4 regions of the Exiguobacterium sp. N4-1P genome follow, and region 2 is predicted to be linked to each of the others. Evidence: riboswitches for the same ligand, from Rfam matches in the RefSeq annotation. Region 2 holds a riboswitch; each other region holds the start of a gene.
The links. Region 2 has a riboswitch for S-adenosylmethionine ahead of A0126_RS13795 (Na+/H+ antiporter NhaC family protein). Riboswitches for the same ligand answer to the same signal wherever they lie in the genome.

Region 1: it holds a riboswitch for S-adenosylmethionine, as region 2 does, so the genes downstream of both, metK (methionine adenosyltransferase) here and A0126_RS13795 (Na+/H+ antiporter NhaC family protein) in region 2, are expected to answer to the same signal.
Region 3: it holds a riboswitch for S-adenosylmethionine, as region 2 does, so the genes downstream of both, msrA (peptide-methionine (S)-S-oxide reductase MsrA) here and A0126_RS13795 (Na+/H+ antiporter NhaC family protein) in region 2, are expected to answer to the same signal.
Region 4: it holds a riboswitch for S-adenosylmethionine, as region 2 does, so the genes downstream of both, A0126_RS02135 (2,3-diketo-5-methylthiopentyl-1-phosphate enolase) here and A0126_RS13795 (Na+/H+ antiporter NhaC family protein) in region 2, are expected to answer to the same signal.

The regions. Positions count from the first base shown of each region.
Region 1 is NZ_CP022236.1:2,176,537-2,181,195, reverse strand. It holds gene A0126_RS11245 (EAL and HDOD domain-containing protein) at 1-658, shown strand, start outside; gene pckA (phosphoenolpyruvate carboxykinase (ATP)) at 726-2,294, opposite strand; SAM riboswitch class I at 2,527-2,653, shown strand; gene metK (methionine adenosyltransferase) at 2,782-3,990, shown strand; gene A0126_RS11230 (GNAT family N-acetyltransferase) at 4,132-4,620, shown strand.
Region 2 is NZ_CP022236.1:2,686,785-2,691,443, forward strand. It holds gene A0126_RS13785 (alpha/beta hydrolase) at 1-245, opposite strand, end outside; gene A0126_RS13790 (metal ABC transporter solute-binding protein, Zn/Mn family) at 415-1,383, shown strand; SAM riboswitch class I at 1,463-1,566, shown strand; gene A0126_RS13795 (Na+/H+ antiporter NhaC family protein) at 1,647-2,954, shown strand; gene A0126_RS13800 (hypothetical protein) at 2,998-3,198, opposite strand; gene A0126_RS13805 (aldo/keto reductase) at 3,357-4,169, shown strand; gene A0126_RS13810 (hypothetical protein) at 4,228-4,659, opposite strand, start outside.
Region 3 is NZ_CP022236.1:373,222-377,880, reverse strand. It holds gene A0126_RS02025 (SH3 domain-containing C40 family peptidase) at 1-234, shown strand, start outside; gene A0126_RS02020 (putative quinol monooxygenase) at 290-583, opposite strand; gene A0126_RS02015 (M20 metallopeptidase family protein) at 672-1,844, shown strand; SAM riboswitch class I at 1,915-2,021, shown strand; gene msrA (peptide-methionine (S)-S-oxide reductase MsrA) at 2,129-2,659, shown strand; gene A0126_RS02005 (ribonuclease FAU-1 family protein) at 3,082-3,627, opposite strand; gene A0126_RS02000 (DMT family transporter) at 3,650-4,129, opposite strand; gene A0126_RS01995 (Crp/Fnr family transcriptional regulator) at 4,142-4,659, opposite strand, start outside.
Region 4 is NZ_CP022236.1:396,425-401,083, reverse strand. It holds gene mtnA (S-methyl-5-thioribose-1-phosphate isomerase) at 1-229, opposite strand, end outside; gene mtnK (S-methyl-5-thioribose kinase) at 226-1,395, opposite strand; SAM riboswitch class I at 1,472-1,574, opposite strand; SAM riboswitch class I at 1,779-1,880, shown strand; gene A0126_RS02135 (2,3-diketo-5-methylthiopentyl-1-phosphate enolase) at 1,961-3,151, shown strand; gene A0126_RS02130 (2-hydroxy-3-keto-5-methylthiopentenyl-1-phosphate phosphatase) at 3,148-3,807, shown strand; gene A0126_RS02125 (methylthioribulose 1-phosphate dehydratase) at 3,804-4,424, shown strand; gene A0126_RS02120 (1,2-dihydroxy-3-keto-5-methylthiopentene dioxygenase) at 4,440-4,659, shown strand, end outside.

The sequences.
Region 1 (4,659 bases), 510 kb from region 2:
TGTTCCGCCACAATTGCCTGTATTGTTAAAGATGTTGAAGTGGCTCGAATCAGATGAGTATTATGACCAAGTCGTCGATGAAATCGAAGGAAATCCATACATTAGTGTGCAAGTCCTCCAGCTCATCAATTCTCCCGGGATTGGTCTTCGAAATACCGTCGAATCCGTTCGTCAAGCGATTTCACTACTCGGGTTTTCACAACTTAAAAGTTGGATTTCGTTAATCGTTTTACGAGAGATGCGACTTGCGAGTCCGTACAAGTGGTCAGACGAGTTGTTGCGTTCTTCACTGCATTGTGCCAAGTTATGCGAGTTATTTGCACTTGAAACAAAGACGTTACGTCCGGAAAGTGCCTACATGATTGGCTTACTCTCGCATATCGATGCATTACTGTCAGTCGATATTGATGAAATCATTGATCAATTACCAATCGAGTCGACGTTGAAAATCGTGTTACAAGGAAAAGATCATCCGTTTCGTGATTGTTTATTGCTCGCGATTAGTGCCGACCGTGGTGAATTTGAACAGTTTGAAAAACTAACCCATCGTTTTGGTATTTCAAAACAGCGTGCCTATGCACTATTAAAAGAGAGTCAAGATTGGTTGACTAAAAAAGAACTTCATTTGCAACCGGATGAAGAAGATTCAATCGTCTGATGGACGTTAAAAGGCACCAGCTCACTGAACATACAGTGTCTGGTGCCTTTTAATTATCTTAATTTAATTAAACACGTGGCCCTGCTGATTTGATTTCAGTAGTTGCACTATCGAACCGTGTGAAATTTTGTTTGAATTTAGTCGCCAAAGCCCGTGCTTGTTGTTCATACGCATCAGCATCCGACCAAACTTTGACAGGGTTGAGTAAGTCGCTTGGGACACCAGGGACTTCGAGCGGCATGTGTAGCCCGAAAATCGGATGCTCTTCCGTCGGGATATCAGCGAGTGTGCCGTTGACAGCTGCATTGACCATCGTCCGTGTATATGCAAGCTTCATCCGACTTCCCGTCCCATATGCGCCACCCGTCCAGCCTGTATTGACGAGGTAAACCGTGACACCGTGCCGGTCGATGAGCTCACCGAGCATCGTTGCATATTTTTCAGGAATGAGCGGTAAGAAGGGTGAACCGAAGCATGTCGAGAATGTCGCTTCCGGTTCTGTTACGCCACGCTCTGTCCCGGCTAACTTCGATGTATACCCGGATAAGAAGTGATACATCGCTTGCTCCTTCGTCAACTTACTGATTGGCGGCAGGACGCCGTAAGCATCAGCTGTTAAAAAGACAATCGTTTTCGGATGTCCGGCGCGTGATGGTACTGCAATATTATCAATCGCTGTAATCGGATAAGCGGCCCGTGTGTTTTCCGTTTTTGACGTATCATCATAGTCAGGAATTCGTGCATCATCGAGGACGACGTTTTCGAGGACAGTGCCAAAACGAATCGCATCAAAGATTTGTGGTTCTTTTTCGTGCGATAGGTTGACCGTTTTTGCGTAACAGCCACCTTCGATATTGAAGACGCCGTCGTTGGACCACCCGTGCTCATCGTCACCAATCAATTGACGACTGTCGTCAGCAGACAGTGTGGTCTTACCAGTACCGGATAATCCGAAGAATAAAGCGACGTCACCCTCATGACCGACGTTAGCCGAGCAATGCATCGATAAGACGTCTCGTTGAGGTAAAAGGTAGTTCATGACAGAGAAAATCGATTTTTTGATTTCGCCCGCATATTCTGTTCCACCGATTAAGACAATCCGATGTTCGAATGACATGGCGATGAACGTTTCGGAATTCGTTCCATCGACTTTCGGATCTGCTTTGAAGTGAGGCGCATAAATAACCGTGAAAGGCTCAAAAGCAGCTTCTGTCGGATATTCACGCAAAAATAGTTGTTTTGCAAACAAATTATGCCAAGCATATTGTGTCACGATCCGAACCGGAAGGGTAAAATGAGTGTCTGCACCAGCAGCAGCTTCTGTGTAGTAGAGCTGATCTGCTTCATTCATGTAGCGAAGAACTTTTTGTAAAAGTTGTTCGAAGTTGTCTGCTTCCATCGGTTGATTGACATGGCCCCAATCGATATGTGACTCGCATGACTGATCGCGAACAATGAACTTGTCTTTAGGTGAACGACCTGTAAATTTCCCCGTTTCTACAGACAGAGCGCCATTTTCAGCAAGAACCCCTTCTTCGTTACGAATTGCATGTTCGACTAGCTCAGCAACAGATAGTTGTTTGAACACATGCTCCTTCTTGAGTAGCTCTTCGATATTCAGGACCGTCATCGGCATCCTGACCCCACCTTTCCCCTACGTTGGTTTAGCTCTGACATTTAGTATGACACATTTATTATATATGACATACTAAAGGGTGAGCAATCCTTTTTTAGCGCTGATTTCTATTTATTTGGAAACGCTTTCAGCATTAACAGTTTAACATCTCTTCGGGAAAGTTTCGACTAGAAATTAAAACGTAGCTTGACAGAGTGGTCACAACTTTATATCATGTAATTCGTAACGGATACTCTTATTCTGAGCAGGTGGAGGGAACAAGGCCCGAAGAAACCCGGCAACCGTCCTACATTAAGAATTCTATTAATGAAGGAAAAGGTGCTCTCCTGAAGCGAAGTAAACACTTCGAACGATAAGAGGGTAAAGGAAGAACGCACAACCTTTCCCTGACCATTTTTTGGACATGGAGAGGTTTTTTTCATTTTACCGTCCCACTCAACTAGGGGAAATGAGTACACCGTCAAATTCTTTTTTGGGAGGGTCAAACATGACAAACCTTAATCGCCGACTATTTACGTCGGAGTCAGTTACTGAAGGTCACCCGGATAAAATCTGTGACCAAATCTCGGATTCTATCTTAGATGCAATCCTCGCAGCCGATCCGAATGCTCGTGTCGCTGCTGAAACATCTGTCACGACAGGACTTGTCCTCGTCGCAGGTGAAATCACGACATCGACTTATGTCGATATCCCGAAAGTCGTTCGCGAAACAATTCGTGAGATTGGCTATACACGCGCTAAATATGGTTTCGATGCAGACACTTGTGCTGTATTGACTTCAATCGATGAGCAATCAGCAGATATCGCTCTCGGTGTTGACCAAGCGCTTGAAGCACGCGAAGGTAACATGTCAGATGAAGAAATCGATGCAATCGGTGCAGGGGACCAAGGTCTCATGTTCGGTTATGCAACGAAAGAAACGCCTGAATTGATGCCACTTCCGATCTCACTTTCACACAAACTTGCTCGTCGTCTCGCAGAAGTCCGTAAAACTGGACAACTTGACTACCTCCGTCCGGATGGTAAGACGCAAGTAACTGTAGAATACAATGAGAACAACGAACCGGTTCGTGTCGATACAATCGTCATCTCAACACAACATGCAGAAGAAGTGACGCTTGAGCAAATCCAAGCAGACCTGAAAGAGCATGTCATCGCACCTGTGATTCCATCAGAATACATCGATGCGGAAACAAAGTTCTTCATTAACCCGACAGGTCGCTTCGTCATCGGTGGACCACAAGGTGATGCAGGATTAACTGGACGTAAAATCATCGTTGATACGTATGGTGGCTATGCACGTCATGGCGGCGGCGCATTCTCTGGTAAAGATCCAACAAAAGTTGACCGTTCTGCAGCATATGCAGCACGTTACGTCGCGAAAAACCTCGTAGCTTCTGGTCTTGCAGATAAAGCAGAAGTTCAACTTGCGTATGCGATTGGTGTCGCGCACCCAGTATCGATTGCAGTTGATACGTTTGGAACAGGTAAACTTCCAGAAGCACAACTCGTCGAACTCGTTGCCGAAAATTTCGATCTTCGCCCAGCAGGGATCATCAAGATGCTTGATCTTCGCCGTCCGATTTATCGTCAGACAGCAGCTTATGGTCATTTCGGTCGTACAGATATCGAATTACCATGGGAGCAAACTGATAAAGCAGCAATTCTTGAAGAACAAGCGAAACGATTCGCTTAATTTTCAGTTCAGAAGCAGACTCGCACGAGTTTGTTTCTGAACTTTTTTTGTTTGTCTCGAATTTTGGAGGGAAACGAATGATTTTTCTAGAACAGGGTAAAAGAACATGTACCGGTAAACGGAAAAAAGGGGGAGTCCGATATGGAGATACGCGAAGCAATTCCTACTGATGCGGCACGCATTCATGATATTGCCATCACCTCTTGGATGGATACGTATGAAGAGATTTACTCGGAAAGCTCGAAAGCCCATTTCGTACAAGAGGCGTATCCGCAAGAAGAAGTCGTTCGAGCAATTCGGACGGCGGAGGAAGCGCGGGGAGAATATTTCAATGTCGCCATTATCGAGGAAGAAATCGTCGGTTTCATCCATGCAATCGATGTTGACGGCACGTGGGAAATCGTTCGCTTGTACGTACTACCGAAATATCAACAAAATGGGATTGGGCGAAAGTTGATTCGTGAACTTGAACACCAAGGTGCTTCTCCAATTGAAGTCTACGTTGAATCAAGAAATTATAAAGCGCGCCAGTTTCTAGTCTCTTTCGGTTTTAAAGAAGAAAGTGAAACGACTGAAGAAATTTTCGGTCAAGTGGAACCTGTGACACGCTTAAAGCGTATATATGAATGAAAATCCAACTTAAGATGGTTTTGACATCAAGATGTAAAC
Region 2 (4,659 bases):
CCATGAGCATAAATCGCGACCGGAAACGGCCCTTCTCCCGGTGGATAATAGATATCTAACGTCAAGTCCTGCTGATTGACCGTCTTGTATAAAAGATTTCGTGGTGCTAATTGCTTTTCGGTAAGCGGCAAGACCGGCTCCGTCCATCTGAGTAAGGCTCCATAATTATTCCAAATACTCGCACCAGCAGCAGCCGTCGTCAAAATAGCGGCGCCACCCATCAACCATGCTGTTTCACGTTTCACCTCATCACCTCCAAGGCTCATTCCGATTTCACTTCTACTCTTCTCTTACCCGATTTATTTTGAACTAGAACTTCACAACATTCCGACTTGACGCTTTAATTTCCGTCGGATATAGTTAGAAAGTCCAAATCGGAACAATTACGTTTTAATTATCTTGGAGGGTTCATATATGAAAAAAATCATTCCAGCGTTAACCATCGCGACAGTAACTGCCAGTCTGCTCGCCGCATGCGGCTCATCGACTTCAAATTCAGACGAAGACGGTAAATTGCAAATTTATACGTCGACGTTCGCCACGGCAGCCATCGCCAAAGAAATCGGCGGAAAGGACGTCCAGGTCGAATTAATCGTTCCCCCTGGCGCCGACCCGCATTCGTATGAGCCGACTCCGAAGCAACTGACGACGATTGCGAAAGGCGATCTATTTTTACTTACCGGCACAACCCTTGAGCCGTACTCTGAAAAGATTAAGGAAAGTTTAGCCGGTAATTCCATTCGTTTTGTCGAGACAAGTAAAAATATCGACTTACTCGAAGCTTCCGCTTCGCTTCATACGCACGAAGAAGACGCACACGATGACCATGATGATCACGAGGCTGAAGAAGAGTCGCACGATCATGGACAATACGATCCGCATGTTTGGCTCGACCCGAACAACGCCAAGAAAATGGCTGACTCGATTACGACCGCGTTAGCAAAGGAAGCACCTGACCGGAAGGAAACGTTTGATAAAAACCTCGCACTCTTTAACAAACAAGCAGATGAACTCGACCAAAATTTACAAAAAGCTGTTGACTCCGGTTCGAAAAAGGAGCTTCTCGTCACGCATGCCGCATACGGGTACTTGGCGGAACGTTACGGTTTCACGCAACTGCCGATTGCCGGTATTTCACCGTCTGACGAACCGTCCCAAAAACAGCTGGCTGCCATCGTCAAGGAAGCAGAGATGCATGACTTAAACTATATCGCCTTCGAAGAGACGGTGTCGCCAAAGGTCGCCCGTGTCATCCAAAAAGAAATCGGTGCCGAATCGATTACGATTCATAACCTCGAGTCCGTCGCAAAAGATCAACAAGATCAATCGTACTTTGATTTGATGAACGAAAACGTGACGACGCTCAAACAAGCACTGCAGTAAGGTACAGTTGACAAGCATTAAAAGATACGTTAGGGTAATAAACGTGTTTTAAACAACGACTAAACAACTAAATGACTTCTTTTTATCGCGAGAAACGGAGGGACTGGCCCAATGATGTTTCGGCAGCGGACGATTGATTCGTACTGTGCCAAATCCAGCAAGCTATGGCTTGAGAGATAAGAAGAGCGTCTTTTTCAGTAAAGACCTCCTTCTTTCTTGCGAAGGGGTCTTTTTTTGTATGCTGAAGAAATGGAGTGATTCACATGAACGAAACGGTTACGCCGAACAAATGGGCGTTGTTCCCCTTGTTCGTTTTCCTTGTATTATTCATCGGTGCAGGAATCTTCTATAACGACTTTTACAAATTCCCCATCTTGATTGCAGCTTTAATCGCCTTGATTTTTGCTGCTGCGACATCTAAGGGAGACATCAACCAGACCGTCGAGCGGATTGCCCGCGGTGCCGGAAATCCGGACATCATGATCATGGTCTTCATCTTTTTACTCGCTGGCACATTTTCTGGAACAGCGAATGCAATCGGAGCCATTGATGCGACCGTCAACGCTGCACTCAGTTTCCTACCCCAGTCTCTTTTAATGAGTGGATTGTTCATCATTGCCGCTTTCATCTCGATGGCGATGGGAACTTCGACCGGCACAATCGCTGCCCTTGCACCGATCGCACTCGGGATTCATGACGCGACGGGTGTCAATGTCGCACTCGCCGCTGCTGCCGTCGTCGGTGGAGCAATGTTCGGTGATAACTTATCGTTTATCTCAGATACGACAATCGCCGCTGTCCGGACACAAAAAACGAACATGCGTGATAAATTCAGAACGAACTTTTTAATCGTCTTGCCTGCTGCCGTCATCACTGTCATCTTACTCGCTTTCGTGTCAGGTTCCGGAGATGTCGTCGAAGCGAAAGCATTTGAATTTTATAAGCTGATTCCGTATCTTTCCGTCATCGTGTTCGCACTCTTTGGTGTCAACGTCATTCTCGTCTTACTCGGCGGGACGTTATTGACAGGCATCATCGGAATGATCGACGGTAGTTTCGGAGTAAGTGGATTTGTCCTCGCGATGTCTGACGGATTGATGGGGATGGCAGAAATCTCAATCTTAACGTTGCTGATGGGTGGACTCGTCAGCCTGATCACCTATAACGGTGGAATTGCTTATCTCAAAGAAACGCTGACACGAAAGATTTCGAAACGCCGGGGAGCTGAGTTCAGTATGGCTGCCCTCGTCAGTGCAACGAATCTCGCAACAGCAAATAATACGATTTCGATTCTTGTCGCCGGTCCGCTCGCTGCTGAAATCGCGGATACGTATGACATCGACCGGAAGAAGTCAGCCAGTATCCTCGACCTCTTTTCCTGTGGTGTTCAAGGAATCATCCCGTACGGAGCGCAACTTTTGATTGCCGCTGAATTGACGAAAACGGCGTCACCCGAACTGATTCCTTATTTGTTCTATCCATTTTTACTGTTCGTTTGTGGATCACTGGCAATCTTCTTCGGCTTCCCACGCCGGAAGAGTGATGCCGCACAGAAAAACAACATGTCGTAAAACAAACACCCCCCGTCGCTTCGTCTGCGACGGGGGGTTCACTTTATTTCTGTTTTTCTTGACGATTCAAAATGAAATAGGCAATCGCCGGAAGCGGAAATTGAACAAGTCCTGCTCCCCCCCATACCCATGGGTTGCGTCCTGTCTTGCGGGCACCAAGAAAGAGGAACGTGGCTTGAGCACCTAATAGTGCTGCGATGCTTGTCCAGACTCCTTTTGGTACTTTTTTAATCGATTTCACCATGATATTACACCTCTCTTCGTTTATGCATCAGTAGACTTTCTTCTCTTTCCCATTCTATATTCCCTGCTTATGAGCATCAAAACAGATGTTCCGCTAAGTTCATGCTAAACTGAACAGGCAAATCCATATTCTAGTTTCATTGAAGGAGGAGTATATACATGCAATACGCAAAACTTTCAAATGGTATCACGATTCCACAGATCGGGTTCGGTGTCTGGCAAGTCGATGAAGAGACGGAAGCACCGGCTGCCGTCGCAGAAGCACTTCGCGTCGGTTACCGTCATATCGATACGGCTGCCGTCTACAAAAACGAACGTGGTGTCGCAAAAGGAATCAAAGAAAGCGGCGTGAAACGTGAAGAACTCTTCTTGACGTCTAAAGTTTGGAACGATGACATTCGTGCCGGACGGACGAAAGAGGCTTTCGCTGAGTCACTTGAGCGACTAGAAACCGATTATCTCGATCTTTATCTCATTCACTGGCCGGTCGAAGGTTATGTCGAAGCATGGAAAGCCATGGTCGAACTTTACGAAGCAGGTAAAATCAAGGCGATTGGTGTATCGAACTTTAAAGAACATCATCTCGATACACTTGCTGAAGAAGGACTCATGACGCCGATGATCAACCAAGTCGAGCTTCATCCACAACTTCCACAGCATGAATTGCATGAATACTTGCAAGATCACAGCATTCAAGTCGAAGCATGGAGCCCACTCATGCAAGGTAAGTTCCTTGAAATCAATGATTTCAAAGAGATTGCTGAAAAACATGGTAAGAGCCCATCACAAGTCGTTCTACGTTGGCACCTCGATAACGGAATCGTTGCGCTTCCGAAATCAGTCACACCAGAACGGATTGCTGAAAACTTCGATGTGTTTGATTTCCAACTCGATGCAGACGACCTCGAACAAATCGATCGTCTCGCGACAGAAGTCCGCCTCGGACCGGACCCTGACGAAATTGACTTTTAATCCACTGACCGATACACGAAAGACTGCTGACGGGACCTATCCCGTAGCAGTCTTTTTTTTAAGCGTAATAAATAAGAATCGTCTCTTCTGTCGTTTCAGCCTTGCTGAAGTATGCGCGTAAATCAGCAAACTGTTCCCACACGTCGTCGAATTCTCCATGTTGCCCCGCTTCATCATAAATCGTCTCTAGTGACCGACGATCAAAATTTCGCATGACTTCTGCTGAGATGATGATTAACGGAAGAGGGAGAATCCCGACAATTGCTGCTTGTGTTTCGTTGACAATCAACTCTTCACCGACAATCGCTCGACCTAAGTTGTAATGGGTCTCTTGATCGATATAGATATCGATTTGATTCATCAAGTGATAGAGGGCTGCCGTGTCTTCCAGAGCAAATAGCTGTTCATAATCCGGCTGCGTCTCATGGATAAAAAGAATCCAGTCCATGATGATATGCGGGTCGTCACCAAACGAATCCCAAACGGCATC
Region 3 (4,659 bases), 720 kb from region 2:
AATGTCCGCGGTTACTGGTACGGAGCGTTCTTTACAAATCAACGCACAAGTATCAGTTCCGGAAAACGCTCGGATATCGTCTTCTTCGAAAACACGTATACGGATGGCCCCTCGCATATCGGGATCATGTTAGATAGTAAACACTTCATTCATGCCGGAGGATCACAACTGCAAATCAGTTCAATTTACGAGCCGCACTGGCGTGAGCACTTCCTCGGTTTCAAATCAATGTAATGATTAAAAAAACGGACCTTCCCTAACCCGGGAGGTCCGCTTCTTTTAGCTAACATTAAAATGTCATTTCCGCATATTTCGTAACTTGGCGATCGATTAAGTACAATTCGATTTGCTCGCGATACGCTTTATAGTGGTCTGACGCAATATGCGCTTCTAACGCTTCTTCATCTTGATAGACTTCATACAGCATGAACTGATGTTCATCTTCAATCGATTGATGTAAGCTATAACGCAAGCACCCCGGCTCGTTTTGTGAAGCTTTGTAGACCGTACTTAAAATCGGAAAGACTTGATCGGCTAAACCTGCTTTGACTGTGATGACCGCGTTGACAATAATTTCTCCCATGACTTGTTTTCCTCCTCATCATTCATTACTCCTATCTGTACCCGTTTTATAGAAAGTCATACCTCAAAAACCTGAAAGGATGATTATGATGCAACAGCAACTCTTCACTCAACTCGATCAACTCGAACAACAAATCATTGAAAGACGTCGTGATCTGCACCGTCACCCGGAACTCTCTTTTCAAGAAGTGCGGACACCAAACGCCATCGCCTCATTTTATGATGAGCTTGGTCTCCCTTACCGCAGGAACGTCGGTGGTAGCGGGATCGTCGCGACCCTCAAAGGAAAACATCCTGGAAAGACCATCGCCATTCGGGCCGATTTCGATGCCCTGCCACTGCAGGAGGAAACGGATCTCGCCTTCCGTTCGATTCATCCGGGTGTCATGCATGCGTGTGGACATGACGGACATACGGCGATTGCACTCGGTCTTGCCTCGGCCTTTACAGCACTGCAAGAAGACCTTCACGGAACAATCGTATTCATTCATCAACACGGGGAAGAAGTCTTCCCGGGTGGTGCCATTCAAATGATTGAAGACGGCTGTCTTGACGGGGTCGATGCAATTTTCGGTACGCATCTCGAAAATGACTTACCTGTCGGAACAATCGGCTATCACGCAGGACATACGCTGTGCGCCATCGATGAATTCGAAATCGTCGTCCACGGACAGGGTGGTCATGCGCAAGCCCCTCATAAAACACAAGATGCACTCGTCGCCGGGGCACAACTCGTCTGTAATCTCCAACACCTCGTCAGTCGGCGCGTTGATCCGTTTTCACCTGCCATCATCGCAATCGGTTCATTCCACGCCGGAACGGCTCCGAACATCGTTACTGGTGAGGCACGGATTGTCGGAGAAATTCGAACATTTGACGAAGCGCTGCGTCACCAGTTACGACAGCAGGTCGATTTGGTTGCCCGGACGACGTGTGCCGGAATCGGTGCGAGCTATTCCATCGACTTTACGACGGGTTATCCTTCCCTTTGGAATCATCCGGTAGAAACAAATCTCGTTAAAGAAGCGACGGCTTTCTTAGGTGAGGCATCTGTCAAAGAACTCAAACCGATGATGGCAGCCGATGATTTCGCCTATTATTTAGAGCGTATCCCAGGAAGCTACTTCTTTACGGGGTCCGCCAAAACGGATGGGAGTACGATTTATCCGCAACATCACCCGAAATATGAAATCGATGAACAGGCATTGCTTATCGGCGCAAAAGCCTTAGGTGCAACCGTCCTTCATGCTTTAGAATCTTAAGGATTGACTTTGTCGTTTTAGAGATGCTATTATCACATCAATGATAACGAATTTAATCAACTTCATATAACACTTATCAAGAGTGGACTGAGAGATCTGGATCGATGACGTCCCAGCAACCTGCCTTCAGTGGCAAGGTGCTACGACCAGCAAAGCGCAAGCTTTGGTTGATAAAAAGCGACGACTCCTTTTGCAACCAAGCAAAGGAGTCGTTTTCGTTTTCTCGCTGTCAGAGCACGAATGATTATAGGGCGACTACCGCCAGCGGAAAGGACGAGATATAGATGGAAAAAGCAACATTCGCAGGAGGCTGTTTCTGGTGCATGGTGACACCATTCGAAGAACTGCCCGGTATTCACGGAATTGTTTCCGGTTATACAGGAGGACAAATCGAAAATCCGACATACGAACAAATAAAAACAGGCACGACCGGTCATTCGGAGGTCGTCGAGATTACATTTGATCCAGCGTTATTCTCATACGAGCGGTTACTCGAACTTTACTGGCCGCAAACGGATCCGACTGACGCCGGCGGACAGTTCCAGGACCGTGGGACACAATACGCACCTGCCATCTTTTATCATACGGAAGAACAGCGCCTTGCTGCGATTGCTTCACGTGACGCGCTTGCTGCGAGCAATCGCTTTAAGCAGCCGATCGTCACACGAATCGAAGCGGCACAAGCCTTCTATCCAGCAGAAGACTATCATCAAAACTTCCACAAAAAGAATCCGGAACACTACAAAAAAGACCGGAAAGCATCCGGTCGCGATGAATTCATCGATGTGGCTTGGAAAGAAGAAGTATCTGTCTAAACTAAAAAAGCCCGCTTCGTGCGGGCTTTCAGCATGTAGACAAACTCTTATGAAGAGTGACTATGCTATAACAAGAGGCAATCCGTTCGCGTTTCCCTGTCTCATCTCGTCTTCAAAGCGATTCGAGACAGACTGTGCTCTAACACTACTCTATGATTTTCTCTGCGGTACACCCTGAAAGCTTCGTTTTTCGTTGACTCCTACGGGAAAAAGCGCGTGAACACGCGCTGCCAAGAGGCTGGCAAGACCCTGCTCGTTGTCCGTGAGGATCAAGGAGCAACGGCTTGCGCCTCGCCCGAGGAAAGCAACGAAAAAGGAAGAAGCTTCCCCCCCACGTTCCTTTGTCTGCATGTTTATGTAGTCAAAAGTTTTCAATTGTCTTTTTGATAAGGTAGCCTAAAAGGTTTTGATTTCTGTCGACTCTAGTTATTCATCACATTCATTAATGTATCCTTATGGTGACGCGCTAACTTGATCAATTCAAAATCGCCCGTACTAATTTTGGCTTTGAGGGTTTCAACTTCCCCCCATGCTAACTCATACTGTTTTTTATCAATGACACCTTGAGATAAAGCATCTTCCAGTTCATCAGTATCCATTATGTACATATCACCAGACGGTAGCAGAACGATGTCTAAAAATAAGTCCTCCCACCACGGACTTCCATTAGTAAAACCATTCTGCAAACAAATATCGATATACCACTGCACAATATTTCCACTCGCATCGAACATCGTTGTAACAGCATGGTGTGCATTTGACGGGAACTGTTGCAGCCACATGTAACCATCATCCAAAATACAGACATGTCCCTTTTCATAATGAACGTTCAAGGGATGCGATACTTGAAGGGCATGCAATAATGTTACATGCCCTTCAAACTCTTCTGTCTCGATTAATGACTGTGCGTACGCTCTCTCGGTGATTCGCTTCCAATTCTCACGTTTTCCATCTCTTCGCTTTAGCATCTTCACACGCCCCATTCAACCATTACGATACCTTTTCCGACAACTCATCCGAAGATTCGATTTCTACGACTTGATATCGTTTCAACACAAAAATACCGGCTAGCATCACAAGCAATCCAGTGACTTGTCCGAGCGAAAGCTCAAGTTCCGGTAAACCGAACCAACCGAACAAGTCGACACATAATGCAAAACTCAGTTGCGAAATCAAGACGACCGAAATCGCAATCGATGGACCGAGCAGCTGAATCCCGCGCATCACACAAAATACGACACCGACACCGACCAGACCACCGAATAAATAAAGCGGTTCGACCGTTTGAATGTTCGAGAATGTGCCACCCCGAAATACGAGTAGCGCAAACAGTGAACCGATGAACCCGACAAAAAAGACGAGGGTCGTCGTCGCCCATGCCCCGAACGCATGACTCATCTGTGCATTCAATACCGTCTGTAAACTAATCATCATTCCTGCCGTAATCGCACAAAACATACCTAGTCCCACGCTAGCCCCTCCTTATTCGTAACTATTGCCATTCGCTTTTTCTTTAATCCGCTCTACATCTAAAATAATGATTTTCCCGCGTCGTCTCGCCAAGATTTCTTCTTCACAAAGTGTTGAGATGATACGGTTTAAATGACGGTAACTCGTCCCGAGCCAATCGGCGACGTCATGGAGATTCGACGTTCGCATCTCTTGATAAAACAGACTGTCGGAAACGTCCGAGGTAATCGATAACAGATATCCGGCAAATCGTTCTTCGACCGAATAGAGGACATGAAATGATGCTGATTTCGAGTCCGCGTACCACTTGGTCGTAATGACCCGCAGTAAAAATTGTAAAAAGGTGTTCGTCGTATTGTGCTCACGTAAGATCGCATACGGAATGCTGAGTGCCACGACGTCCGTAATCACCTCGATGGTATTCAAGACTTCCCGTTGATTGATATATTCCGCATCACCAATCACCGTCATCGCCTTTTTGAAGCGTAAAATCCGTTGTTTCCCTTCAGCCGATGCTGCAGAGATTTTAA
Region 4 (4,659 bases), 740 kb from region 2:
GTTTGACCTCGTCAAGCGATCCCGTCGTCCGGAACGCTTCCTGCACGAGGACGAATCCACCGAACAGACTGATTGCCGGCGCCCCCCGGACACGAAGTTGTTTAATCGCCTCAACCGCTTGCGCCAAATCATGAATGACTTCGTACCGTTCTTCTTGCGGGAGACGGGTCTGATCAAGGATCTTTAAGCACGCCCGCTCATAGATGACACTACGGATAAACTCGCTCATCGGCTCAATTCCTCCGTCACGTCAAAATTCCGGAGATCGGTAAACGTCTTACATTCGCCGCGCCGTTTAATCAATGCCGTCCCGAGGCGTAACGCATGACGTTTCCGTTCAAGGCGCGTCGCAGCATCCGGAATTTGTTCCAAATCAGCGACCGGTGCCAAACCAATCGTCCGCCGGATCAGTTCACAACCGGCGAAACCGAGCGCGTCTTGGAGAATTGTACTGAGGACATCATCGACAAGCCCGGGTACCGTCCGGAAAGGTTCGACGGCTTCCCGTTCCCACAGTGCCGTGAACGTCGAAGCAAACGTCAGCCAGAACGTATCGATATCCTTCACCCGCTTCTCCCGCAACTCAGCATAGTTCGGATACGCCGCAAAGCAGAGGTGGGCAATGAACTGACCGACATCAAACCCGAACGGTCCGTAAAAAGCGAACTCCGGATCGATGATTTTCGTTTCGCCCGCCGAAGCAAAAATGCTTCCTGTATGTAAATCTCCGTGTAATAAGGCCTCCCCTTTCGTGATGAACAACGTTTCGAGCTTCGCGACTTCCCGCTTCAGTTTTTCGTCCTGCCAGAGCTGCTGTACGTCTGTTTCCAAGCCGCTCTCGATGTTGTTTGTTTCCGCGTCGTAAAACGGATCCGTAAAGATTAACTTTTCCGTAATGTCGCATAAATCCGGGTTGTAATAGTCACGTGCGACCTGTTTTTTTCCGACCGGACCGAGCGCAAAATCTGACGTGAAAAATAACGTCCGTGCCAAGTAAGAACCGACATGTTCTGCAAGGAGCGGGTAGGTTTCGCCTGCGAGCAATCCCGTCCGAACGATTTGCAGGTGCGACAAGTCCTCCATCACTGTATACGCTTCTTCATGACTCGCATGAAAGACCCGTGGAACGAATGGCGTCGCGTATTTTGCGAATTCCTTCAGTGCCAACTGTTCGATCCAGGCCCGCTCGAGTGACAAGGGCCAGCTTTCCCCGACGACTTTTGCATAAGGTAATGCCTGCTTCAAGATCAAACGTTCTTTCCCTGCCTGAATCCGAAAGACTAAGTTCAAGTTGCCGTCGCCGATTTCTTCTGCCGTCGCTTCTTCCTGTCCGATGAGTCCGAGTTCCCGGACACGTTTAATGGCGTCCTGTTCTGTAAATGCTTGATATGCCATCTTGCTTCCCCCTTCATTTCTACACAAAAAAACGCCGCTTTTCGTCATAGAAAAGAGGCGCGGGGTATCATCCGTCCTCTTATCTCTCAGACGAATGTCTGTTGGATGTAGCACCGTGCCGGATGGTCGGTTGCTGCGGCGTCTTCGGGCCAATTCCCTCTGCCAACTCACGATAAGAGTCATATGTGGTTGTTGTGTTCGATGTTGATTCGAATATTACGCCCGTCTTAAATCATCTGTCAATTCCAATTTTTAGTGAAAAACCATTTAAAAGACCGCCATCTATAGAAGCTGATTTCAAAAAAAATAAATTTTCAAAAAATTATTTGACATCACGTCCATCTCATGTAAAAATTGCAATTAGATTTCACAATTTCATCCAATTCTTATCAAGAGCAGACGGAGGGACGAGCCCTATGATGTCGCAGCAACCGACCAGTTGGCACGGTGCTAATTCTTGCAGCTAACACGCTGACAGATAAGAGTCCACGCGCAATTTTTCATGGTCTCTTGTCATTGACGAGGGACCATTTTTGTATTTTTTAACAAGGGAGAGACGACGATCATGGCGTACATTACCGCAACTTACCAACTCGGCGTGACCGATCAGTTACCAAAACGGGCAGAGCAAATCGCCCTCGGTCTGACGGTCGGCTCATGGACCGATTTGAATCACTTGGAACAACAACAGCTTGAATCCTTTAAAGGACAAGTCGTCCATACGGAAGAACACGACGGAAAAGGGTATGTCACGATCCGTTATCCGGAACACAACGTCTCACGAGACTTTTCGGCGATTTTGACGACCGTCTTCGGCAAGCTGTCACTCGACGGTCAAATCAAACTGACGGATCTTCAGCTTCCCGCTTCATTCACACCGGATTTCCCCGGTGCTAAATTCGGCATTGAGGGCGTCCGCCAATTGATCCAAGTCCATGATCGCCCCCTGTTGATGAGCATCTTCAAAGGCGTCATCGGACGGGATCTCGTTTTTTTACGGGAACAACTGGAAGCCCAGCTCGCCGGCGGGATTGATCTCGTCAAGGATGACGAAATCTTATACGACAATCCGCTGACACCGGCACTCGACCGGGCGCGGATTGGACGGGAAGTCCTCGATGCACACTATGAACGGACCGGTAAACGGGCCCTTTATGCGATTACATTGAGTGGTCCGGTCTTCCGCTTGAAAGAGCAGGCGAAACGACTGGTCGAAGCCGGAGCGACAGCCCTCCTGCTCAACACGTTTACATACGGGCTTGATGTCTTGCGGGAACTGGCAGCCGATCCGGAAATCCCGGTCCCGATCTTTAATCATCCGGCGTTGAGCGGTGCCTTGATCGCCAGTCCCGAGTACGGGATTGCCGCCCCGGTCCTGCTCGGAACGTTGCCGCGGATTGCCGGTGCCGACTTGACACTGTTCCCGTCGCCGTACGGGAATGTCGCCCTCGCCAAAGACTTGGCCCGCGGGATTGCCGTCGAAGCGACCCGAATCGGTGAGACCAAAACAATTCTCCCGGTCCCGTCCGCCGGAATCCACCCGGGTCTCGTCGCCCAGCTTGTTCGTGATTTCGGCGTCGATTCCGTCATCAATGCCGGAGGCGGTGTCCACGGTCATCCGCAAGGTGCTGCGGCCGGAGTCATCGCTTTCCGCCAGGCACTGGGCGCAGCACTGGCCGGCGAATCACTGACAAGTGCCGCCCACCGGCACGAGGAATTACGTGTCGCTCTCGATGCTTGGGGGATCACGAAATGACGATCCGGATTTTATGTGACTTTGACGGAACAGTAACGGAGCACGATAATATCATCGCCTTGATGCAGGAGTTCGCTCCGCCGGAAAAATTTGAACCGTTAAAACAAGGTGTGCTCGACCGGTCGCTCTCGATTCAATCCGGCGTCGGACAGATGTTTCAGCTGCTTCCGTCCAGTCAAAAACAGGACTACATTGATTTCTTGATGACACAGGCAGTCATTCGTCCCGGCTTCGACACCTTACTCGCTTTTGCCAAATCAAACGAGATTGATTTTTCCATCGTCAGCGGCGGGATCGACTTTTTTGTCCAGCCGATTCTTGCGGATGTACTGACGGACGAAGCGATTTATTGCAACGGCAGTGACTTCAGCCAGGAGACGGTTCGAATCGAATGGCCGCATGCCTGCGACGCGGCCTGTACAAATCAATGCGGCTGTTGCAAAACCTCGATCGCCCGGAAGCTGAAGCAGAACGGTGACACGATCATCGCGATCGGCGACTCCGTAACAGATTTTGAACTGGCTAAGCAGGCGGATCACGTTTATGCACGGGATTATCTGATCACGCTATGTGAACAGCACGGCATCCCGTATACGCCGTTTGAAAACTTTCATGACATATTGAATCATCTGCAGACAAAGGTGGTGTACACATGACCTTCTTAAAACGATATGAAGAATTACGTGCCGTCAAACAGGAACTTGCAGCACGCGACTGGTTCCCCGGCACAAGCGGCAATCTCGCCATCCGGACAGCCGATCAACCGACTGAATTTCTCGTGACGGCAAGCGGGAAGGACAAACGGCAGGATACACCGGACGACTTCGTCCATGTCGACGCGTCCGGTCAACTGATCGGCGAACAGACGGGTCGTCCCTCTGCCGAAACGTTGCTCCACGTCGAGGTCTTCAACCGAACGACTGCCGGGTGTTCCCTTCACGTCCATACGATTGACAATAATGTCATTTCGGAACTGTACGGCGACCAAGGCGAGATTCGGTTTGCCGGTCAGGAAATCATCAAGGCACTCGGCCGTTGGGAAGAAGATGCGGAAGTCCGTGTGCCGATTATCCCGAACCATGCCGACATTCCGACGCTTGCCGCTGCCTTTGCAGCACATGTACATGCCGAGAGCGGCGCCGTCCTGATTCGCAATCACGGCATCACCGTCTGGGCACCGACTGCCTTTGAAGCGAAAAAACAGTTGGAAGCATTCGAGTTTTTGTTCAGTTACACCTTAAAACTACAAACGTGCCGACAGGCGATTCATTAAAAGGAGGAATTTACAATGGCAACAGTACTTTTCCAACAGACAAACGAACGGTATACGGATCAAAATGAGGTCTCTTCATTCCTTGCTTCACGCGGCGTCTTATATGAACAATGGGACGTCTCGAAGTTACCGGGCGACCTCGTCGAGAACTTTACATTAACGGATGACGACAAACAGACGATCTTAACGACATTCGCGGACGAGATTAAAGATGTTTCGGAACGTCGCGGTTACC